Regions from separate parts of the Mesorhizobium sp. ES1-3 genome, predicted to be linked through region 2. Evidence: predicted binding sites of a transcription regulator. Region 2 holds the regulator's gene; the other holds the start of a gene.
What was found. Region 2 encodes LexA, which represses DNA repair genes until DNA is damaged. Its sites were predicted from a motif close to TGTTCNNNNTGTGTTCNG; they were not measured.
Positions count from the first base shown of each region.

Region 1: the regulator LexA is predicted to act here: its motif matches at 2,291-2,308, upstream of recA (recombinase RecA).

Region 1 is NZ_JAIUGW010000009.1:109,749-113,165, reverse strand. It holds gene alaS (alanine--tRNA ligase) at 1-860, opposite strand, end outside; gene recA (recombinase RecA) at 1,133-2,233, opposite strand; gene LB536_RS14895 (carbohydrate kinase family protein) at 2,535-3,417, shown strand, end outside.
Region 2 is NZ_JAIUGW010000002.1:321,158-324,574, forward strand. It holds gene LB536_RS04590 (ComEC/Rec2 family competence protein) at 1-935, shown strand, start outside; gene lexA (transcriptional repressor LexA) at 929-1,672, opposite strand; gene LB536_RS04600 (GntR family transcriptional regulator) at 2,083-2,856, opposite strand; gene LB536_RS04605 (ABC transporter substrate-binding protein) at 3,010-3,417, shown strand, end outside.

The DNA of each region.
Region 1 (3,417 bases), on a different contig from region 2:
ACCAGGAAGGAGGACGAGCGCAGATGATCGGCAATGACGCGGTAGGACGCAACCGTTTCCGCATCGGGCGCGCGCCCAAGCGCGGAGGACGCCACATCGATCAAATGACGGAACAGGTCGGTCTCGAAGACGCTCTCCACCCCTTGCAGGATGGAGGCCATGCGCTCCAGTCCCATGCCGGTGTCGATCGACGGGCGTGGCAGGTCGACCCGCTCCTCCTTCGTCACCTGCTCATACTGCATGAACACCAGGTTCCAGAATTCGAGGAACCGGTCGCCATCCTCCTCCGGACTGCCGGGAGGGCCGCCCCAGATGTGCTCGCCACGGTCGATGAATATCTCCGAGCATGGGCCGCAGGGTCCGGTGTCGCCCATCGCCCAGAAATTATCCGAGGTCGGGATGCGGATGATGCGATCGTCGGAGAAACCAGCGATCTTCTTCCAGAAGCCGGCCGCCTCATCGTCCGTGTGGTAGACGGTGACCAGCAGCTTGTCCTTCTTCAGCCCGAATTCCCTGGTGATGAGGTTCCAGGCAAGTTCGATGGCGCGCTCCTTGAAATAATCGCCGAAGGAGAAATTGCCGAGCATCTCAAAGAAGGTCAGGTGGCGCGCGGTATAGCCGACATTGTCGAGGTCGTTGTGCTTGCCGCCGGCGCGAACGCTTTTCTGGGCGGTGGTGGCACGCGAATAGGGCCGCTTCTCCAAACCGGTGAAGACATTCTTGAACTGCACCATGCCGGCATTGGTGAACATCAATGTCGGATCATTGCGTGGCACGAGCGGGCTCGAGGCCACGACCTCGTGGCCCTCCTTGCGGAAATAGTCGAGAAAGGTCGACCGGATCTCGTTCACGCCACTCATGGATACTGCCTTTTCGAGAGAGCCGCCGGCCGGACCGGCGGGAGATGGCTCTGTGTTTTCTAGAAGATGGAGTTGGCCTTTTAGCCGTAGCTCTTGACCCTGTCCAGAAACACGGAATTGGGCCAATTCGCGCCTTGCACCGGCATTTGCGCGGACGCGCAAACGAAAACCGCCGGCGCGAAGGCCGGCGGTTTGGAACGCGATACTACAGAACTCTGTTACTTAAGCATCAGATGTTAGGCTGGTTTTATGGCCAAACTCTGGCCGTTACCCTACATCGCGCCGGCTTCGTCCTCGAAACCGTCGTCGCCATTGCCTTCAGAGCCACCATTTTCAAGGAATTTTTCGGCGATCAACCCGGCATTCTGCCTGAGCGCCAGTTCGATCTCGCGCGCGGTGTCGGGATTGTCGCGCAGGAACAGTTTGGCGTTTTCGCGGCCCTGGCCGAGACGCTGCGAATTGTAGGAGAACCAGGCGCCCGACTTCTCGACCACGCCGGCCTTGACGCCGAGATCGACCAGTTCGCCGGTCTTGGAGACACCCTCGCCATACATGATGTCGAACTCGACCACCTTGAAGGGCGGCGCCAGCTTGTTCTTGACCACCTTGACGCGGGTCTGGTTGCCGACCACCTCGTCGCGATCCTTGACCGAGCCGATGCGGCGGATGTCGAGGCGCACCGAGGCGTAGAATTTCAGCGCGTTGCCGCCGGTCGTCGTCTCAGGCGAACCGAACATGACGCCGATCTTCATGCGGATCTGGTTGATGAAGATGACCATGGTGTTGGAGCGCGAGATCGAGGCGGTCAGCTTGCGCAGCGCCTGGCTCATCAGGCGGGCCTGCAGGCCGGGCAGCGAATCGCCCATCTCGCCCTCGATTTCGGCACGCGGCGTCAGCGCCGCCACCGAATCGACCACCAGCACGTCGATGGCGCCGGAACGGACCAGCGTGTCGCAAATCTCCAGCGCCTGCTCGCCGGTGTCGGGCTGCGAGATCAGCAGGTTTTCAAGATCGACGCCGAGCTTGCGAGCGTAGACCGGATCGAGCGCGTGCTCGGCGTCGACGAAGGCGCAGATGCCGCCCTTCTTCTGGGCTTCGGCCACGGTGTGCAGGGCCAGCGTCGTCTTGCCCGAGCTTTCCGGCCCGTAGATTTCGATGATGCGGCCGCGCGGCAGGCCGCCGACGCCGAGCGCGATGTCGAGGCCGAGCGAGCCGGTCGGCACCGTTTCGATCTCGACGACCTGCTCGTTGGCGCCGAGCCGCATGATCGAGCCCTTGCCGAAAGCCCGCTCGATTTGCGACAGCGCCGCATCCAGAGCCTTTGATTTGTCCACTGCCTTATCCTCTACCAGCCGCAAAGAATTCTGAGCCATGATACATCACCCCTTGGTCGTCAATGAAGGCCGGACAATCCGTAATCCCTGCCATTTTGTACCTTTTTTGTTCTCATTTGGCAAGGGGTGACAACCAACTGAAAAACAAGCGATATCCCAATTTGTTCTTTTTTTGTCTCGCAACCCCGGGCAGGAGAGGGCTCCGCCCGGCAGGAACAAGCTCCGCATTGGGCCAGACGGCTCGATCCTATCGCCCGGCCGAATCGCCGTCCTGCATGCGAAGCTCTGTCGCGCATTGTAGCGCTTGTGCGTCTGCAACAACAAAGGTCATATCGCCGCCATGGTGGAATCCCTAGAGATACTGGCCGTGGGCGGCGCCCATATCGACCGGCGTGGCCAGGTATCCGGCCCCTATGTGCCGGCCGCCTCCAATCCCGGCACGATGCGCGAGGATGTCGGCGGTGGCGTCTTCAATGCGTTGCGCAGCATGGTGCGGCGCGGCCTCTCCGCATCGCTGCTCTCGGTGCGCGGCGGCGACGCGTCAGCCGATACGGTTTCACGGGCCATCGCCGAGGCAGGCATCGTCGATTTGTCGGCGGTGTTCCTCGACCGTACCACGCCGAGCTATACGGCACTGATCGATCGCGAAGGCGAATTGATCGTCGGCTTTGCCGATATGGCATTGTACGACCTGGCCTTTCCCAAGCAGATCCGGCGTTCCAAGATACGCCAGGAAGTGGCCGCCGCCGATGCCATCCTGTGCGACGCCAACCTGCCGTCGGCCGCGCTGGAGGGGTTGCTGTCGCTCGCCGCCGGCAAACCGGTTTTCGCCATCGCGATTTCGCCGGCCAAGGTGACGCGGCTGATACCGGTGCTCGGCGGGCTGGCTCAGCTCTTCATGAACCGACGGGAGGCCGTTGTACTGGCCGACGTCAATGCAAGTGCCGCCGAGCGGGAAATGATCGACGGCTTGCGATGCAGCGGCCTTGCCAGCGGCGTGATCACGGCAGGCAGTGGCCCCGTGCTGGGTTTCGATGAGACAGGCGCCTTTTCGATCGTGCCGCCTGCTCCCAGAAAGGTCGCCGATGTCACCGGCGCCGGCGACGCGCTGGCGGGCGCGACGGTCGCGGCACTGCTGCGCGGCCTGCCGTTGCGCCAGGCCCTGCGCGAAGGCGTCGCGGCGGCAACGTTGGCCATCGAAAGCGCCAACGCCGTGCCCGAAT
Region 2 (3,417 bases):
TGTTTGCCATCTGGCATTTCCAGCGGGTGTCGCCGCTCAGCCTGTTCGCCAATCTGGCCGTCATGCCGATCGTATCGGTCGTGATGTTCCTGGCTGTCGCCAGCGCGTTGCTGATGCCGTTCGGGTTGGATTGGCCGGCTCTCTACCTCATGGGCAAGGGCCTGACGGCGATGATCGCCGTATCGGCGTGGATATCGGAGCGCTCTCCGATCGATGGGGTCGGGCTGATCTCGCAGCAATCCGTGCTGCTGGTCACCGTCGCGCTGGTCATCGCGACGGTGGCGACGACCTGGTTGCGGCTCGCCGCGCTGCCATTCGCGCTTGCCGGCCTTTTGACTGTGTCGCACACACATACGCCCGATGTGCTGATCTCGGAAGACGCGCGGCTGGTCGCCCTGCCGATCGGCAATGGCGAACTGGCCGTCAACCGGGAACGTCCGAACGAATTCGCAGCCGACAACTGGAAACGCGCTCTGATCTCCGAAACAATCGTCAAACCGGAAATGTTCGACAAGATGGACGGGCAATTCGATATCGCTAGTCCCACCGACCTGCCGCGGGGATCGCCGTTCTATTGCCGCGAAGGCCTGTGTCTTGCCAGGCACCCCTCCGGTGCGATCATCGCCTATGTCGAGGATCGCAAGAGCACCTGGAAGGCCTGCGCCTTCGCCGACCTGATCGTCGTCAATGACGCGACCGCCTATGACGCCTGCCACGATCCGCTGGTTCTCGTGGTCACCAAACGACAGCTCGCCCGCAAGGGAAGTGCCGCCGTCTACTTCGATCCCCAGTCGGCCACGAGCCCGGCTGCGATCGAATTCGCCGTCGACGGACCATACCGCCCCTGGCACGAGCAGCGAAAATTCTCACGCGAGGCGAGAGGGCTGCTGCCCTATAAAAAGTCCGACAAGCTCGATGGCAAGCCGGCTCAGTAGCGCCTGATCAGCCCGACAAGCTTGCCCTGCACCTTGACCCGATCCGGTCCGAAGATGCGCGTTTCGTAGGCTGGATTGGCGGCTTCGAGCGCGATCGAGGCGCCCTTGCGGCGGAACCGCTTCAGCGTTGCTTCCTCCTCATCGACCAGCGCCACGATGATTTCGCCCGGACTTGCCGTGTCGGCATTGCGGATGATGACCGTATCGCCGTCGAAGATACCGGCCTCGATCATCGAGTCGCCTTTGACTTCCAGCGCATAGTGTTCGCCGCCCATGATCATGTCCGGCGGCACCGAAATCGAATGCGTCTGGTGCTGGATGGCATCGATCGGCACACCGGCGGCGATACGGCCCATGACCGGGATGGACACGGCTGAAACCGCATCGTCGTCGTTACCGGCTGCGGGCAGGCGCGACGGCGCGGCCGCCGGCCTGATCTGGCGACCGAGACCGCCTTGGCCAAGGCTGCCCTGGATGACGCTTGGCGAGAACTTCTTCGCCGCATTGAGGCCCGGCGCGATCGAGTCCGGCAGCCGCAGCACTTCCAGCGCGCGCGCCCGGTTGGGCAGCCGGCGAATGAAGCCGCGTTCCTCCAGCGCCGTGATCAGGCGATGGATCCCCGACTTGGAGGCAAGATCGAGCGCTTCCTTCATCTCGTCGAAGGAGGGCGGTATCCCGCTTTCCTTGAGCCGTTCGTGGATGAACATCAGCAGTTCATGTTGCTTGCGTGTCAGCATGGCGGCCCCCAAGGCAGTGAACGAAAGGTCTGAACCAGAATCGAAAAACAAACCCAGAACAAACACTATCTGTTCCAGTTGTGTTCCGCAACCGTTTAAAGTTTAATGAATTTGTTAAGACGTCTGAAGTTTTTTGCCCGCGACAGCGGACGGCAATCGACCCTTTCCGCCGTCGGCAAGCACATTGAAATCGTTTTGGTTAATGGGCTGTGGCCCATCCTCCGCCCAGGCTTGGCATCAGTCTTTTGGAGGGCTTTCCCGGGGGTGGATCGTAAAAATTGTGGATCCATCATTCGCGGAACGAAACGAAATCAAAACGCCAACGATCGTAGCTTCGGGCAGCGATCGATCCAGGCGTCCGGCCGGCCCCGATCAAGTGCGTGCGAACAGGCGTTGCGGAAGCGCTGAAGTCATCCGGAACCCGCTTTCAAGCTGCCGGCGCGGGCAGCGTATTCGGTCGCGCCACTGTCTTCGCTGTGGACATAGACATGCAGGGTGTAGCCGATATGCGCAGTCATCAGCGCCTTGGCCCGCTCGACGTCACGATCGAGTGCCGCTTCCATGATCGCGGTATGGTGTTCGATCGCAATCGCTTCACGCAGTGCCTCCATAGCCTCTTCATAGCCATCCTTGAGGCCAGCCGCGGCCCGCAATGTCGGCGCCAGACCAAGAAAGCGATGATGCCGGCGCAGCTGATCCGAGATTGTCGAGCGGAAACGCAGCAGCCAATCGCATGTGGCGGCGCTCAGCAGCGCCGCATGGAAAGCCTCGTGGTTCTCGTCCCATTTGTCGACGGCCGCATCCGAGGGATCGTCGACCGCGGTCTTGCAGCGGGAGAGCCGGTAGTGGGCGGTGACGACAGCATCCTCCCACTCCTTGCTGCCTTTCTCCATCGATTCGAGGAATAGGGGGATCTCGACCACCATCCTGGCGCGCGCCAGGTCCTCCAGTTCGGCCCGCGATACCGGAGCCACGGTAAAGCCGCGATTGCTGATGGCGGTGACAAGGCGTTCGGCCTCGAGCCGCGACAAGGCTTCTCGCAACGGCGTCCAGCCGACGCCATAGGTACCGCGCAGCGCACTCAGCTTGAGCGGGGAGCCGGGCATGAGGCGCGTGGTCAGGATATCGCGCCGCAACAGCTGATAGGCTGCCTCCGTCTTTGTGGAGCTGGTTTGATCCTGCATCGCGGTCCATCCGTCGTCTGGCAGAGAAAAATTATATATGATGTCGGAGCATGGCAAGAATTATATATAATATTTGACACGGGCCGGCGGACTGACCATGATCGCCGCAGTAGCCGCGCTCCAAGCGGCGCTGATCAAATCTGGGAGGAAATGATGTTGAAGTCGAAATCCGCTTGGTTGTCGGGTTTGTTCCTGGCCGGCGCATTGATGGTGAGCGCGGGTACTGCCGCTGCCGATCAGATACGCATCGGCATTGCCAATTTCGGCGAGCATCCGCAGCTCAACGCCGCTATAGCCGGCTTCAAGAAGGCGCTGACGGATAATGGCTTCGTCGAGGGCAAGGACGTCGTCTATACGGAGAGCCATACGAATTTCGATGCATCGCTGGTGCCGCAGATGATCGCCAAGCTGCAGGCGGAGCAGCCCAAGCTGATCTACACCATCACCACGCCGGTCTCGCAGATCGCCAAGAAGGCGCTCGCGGGCTCCGGCATTCCGATCGTCTTTGCCGCGGTCACGGATCCGGTGGCGGCCAAGCTGGTACCGTCATGGGACTCCGGA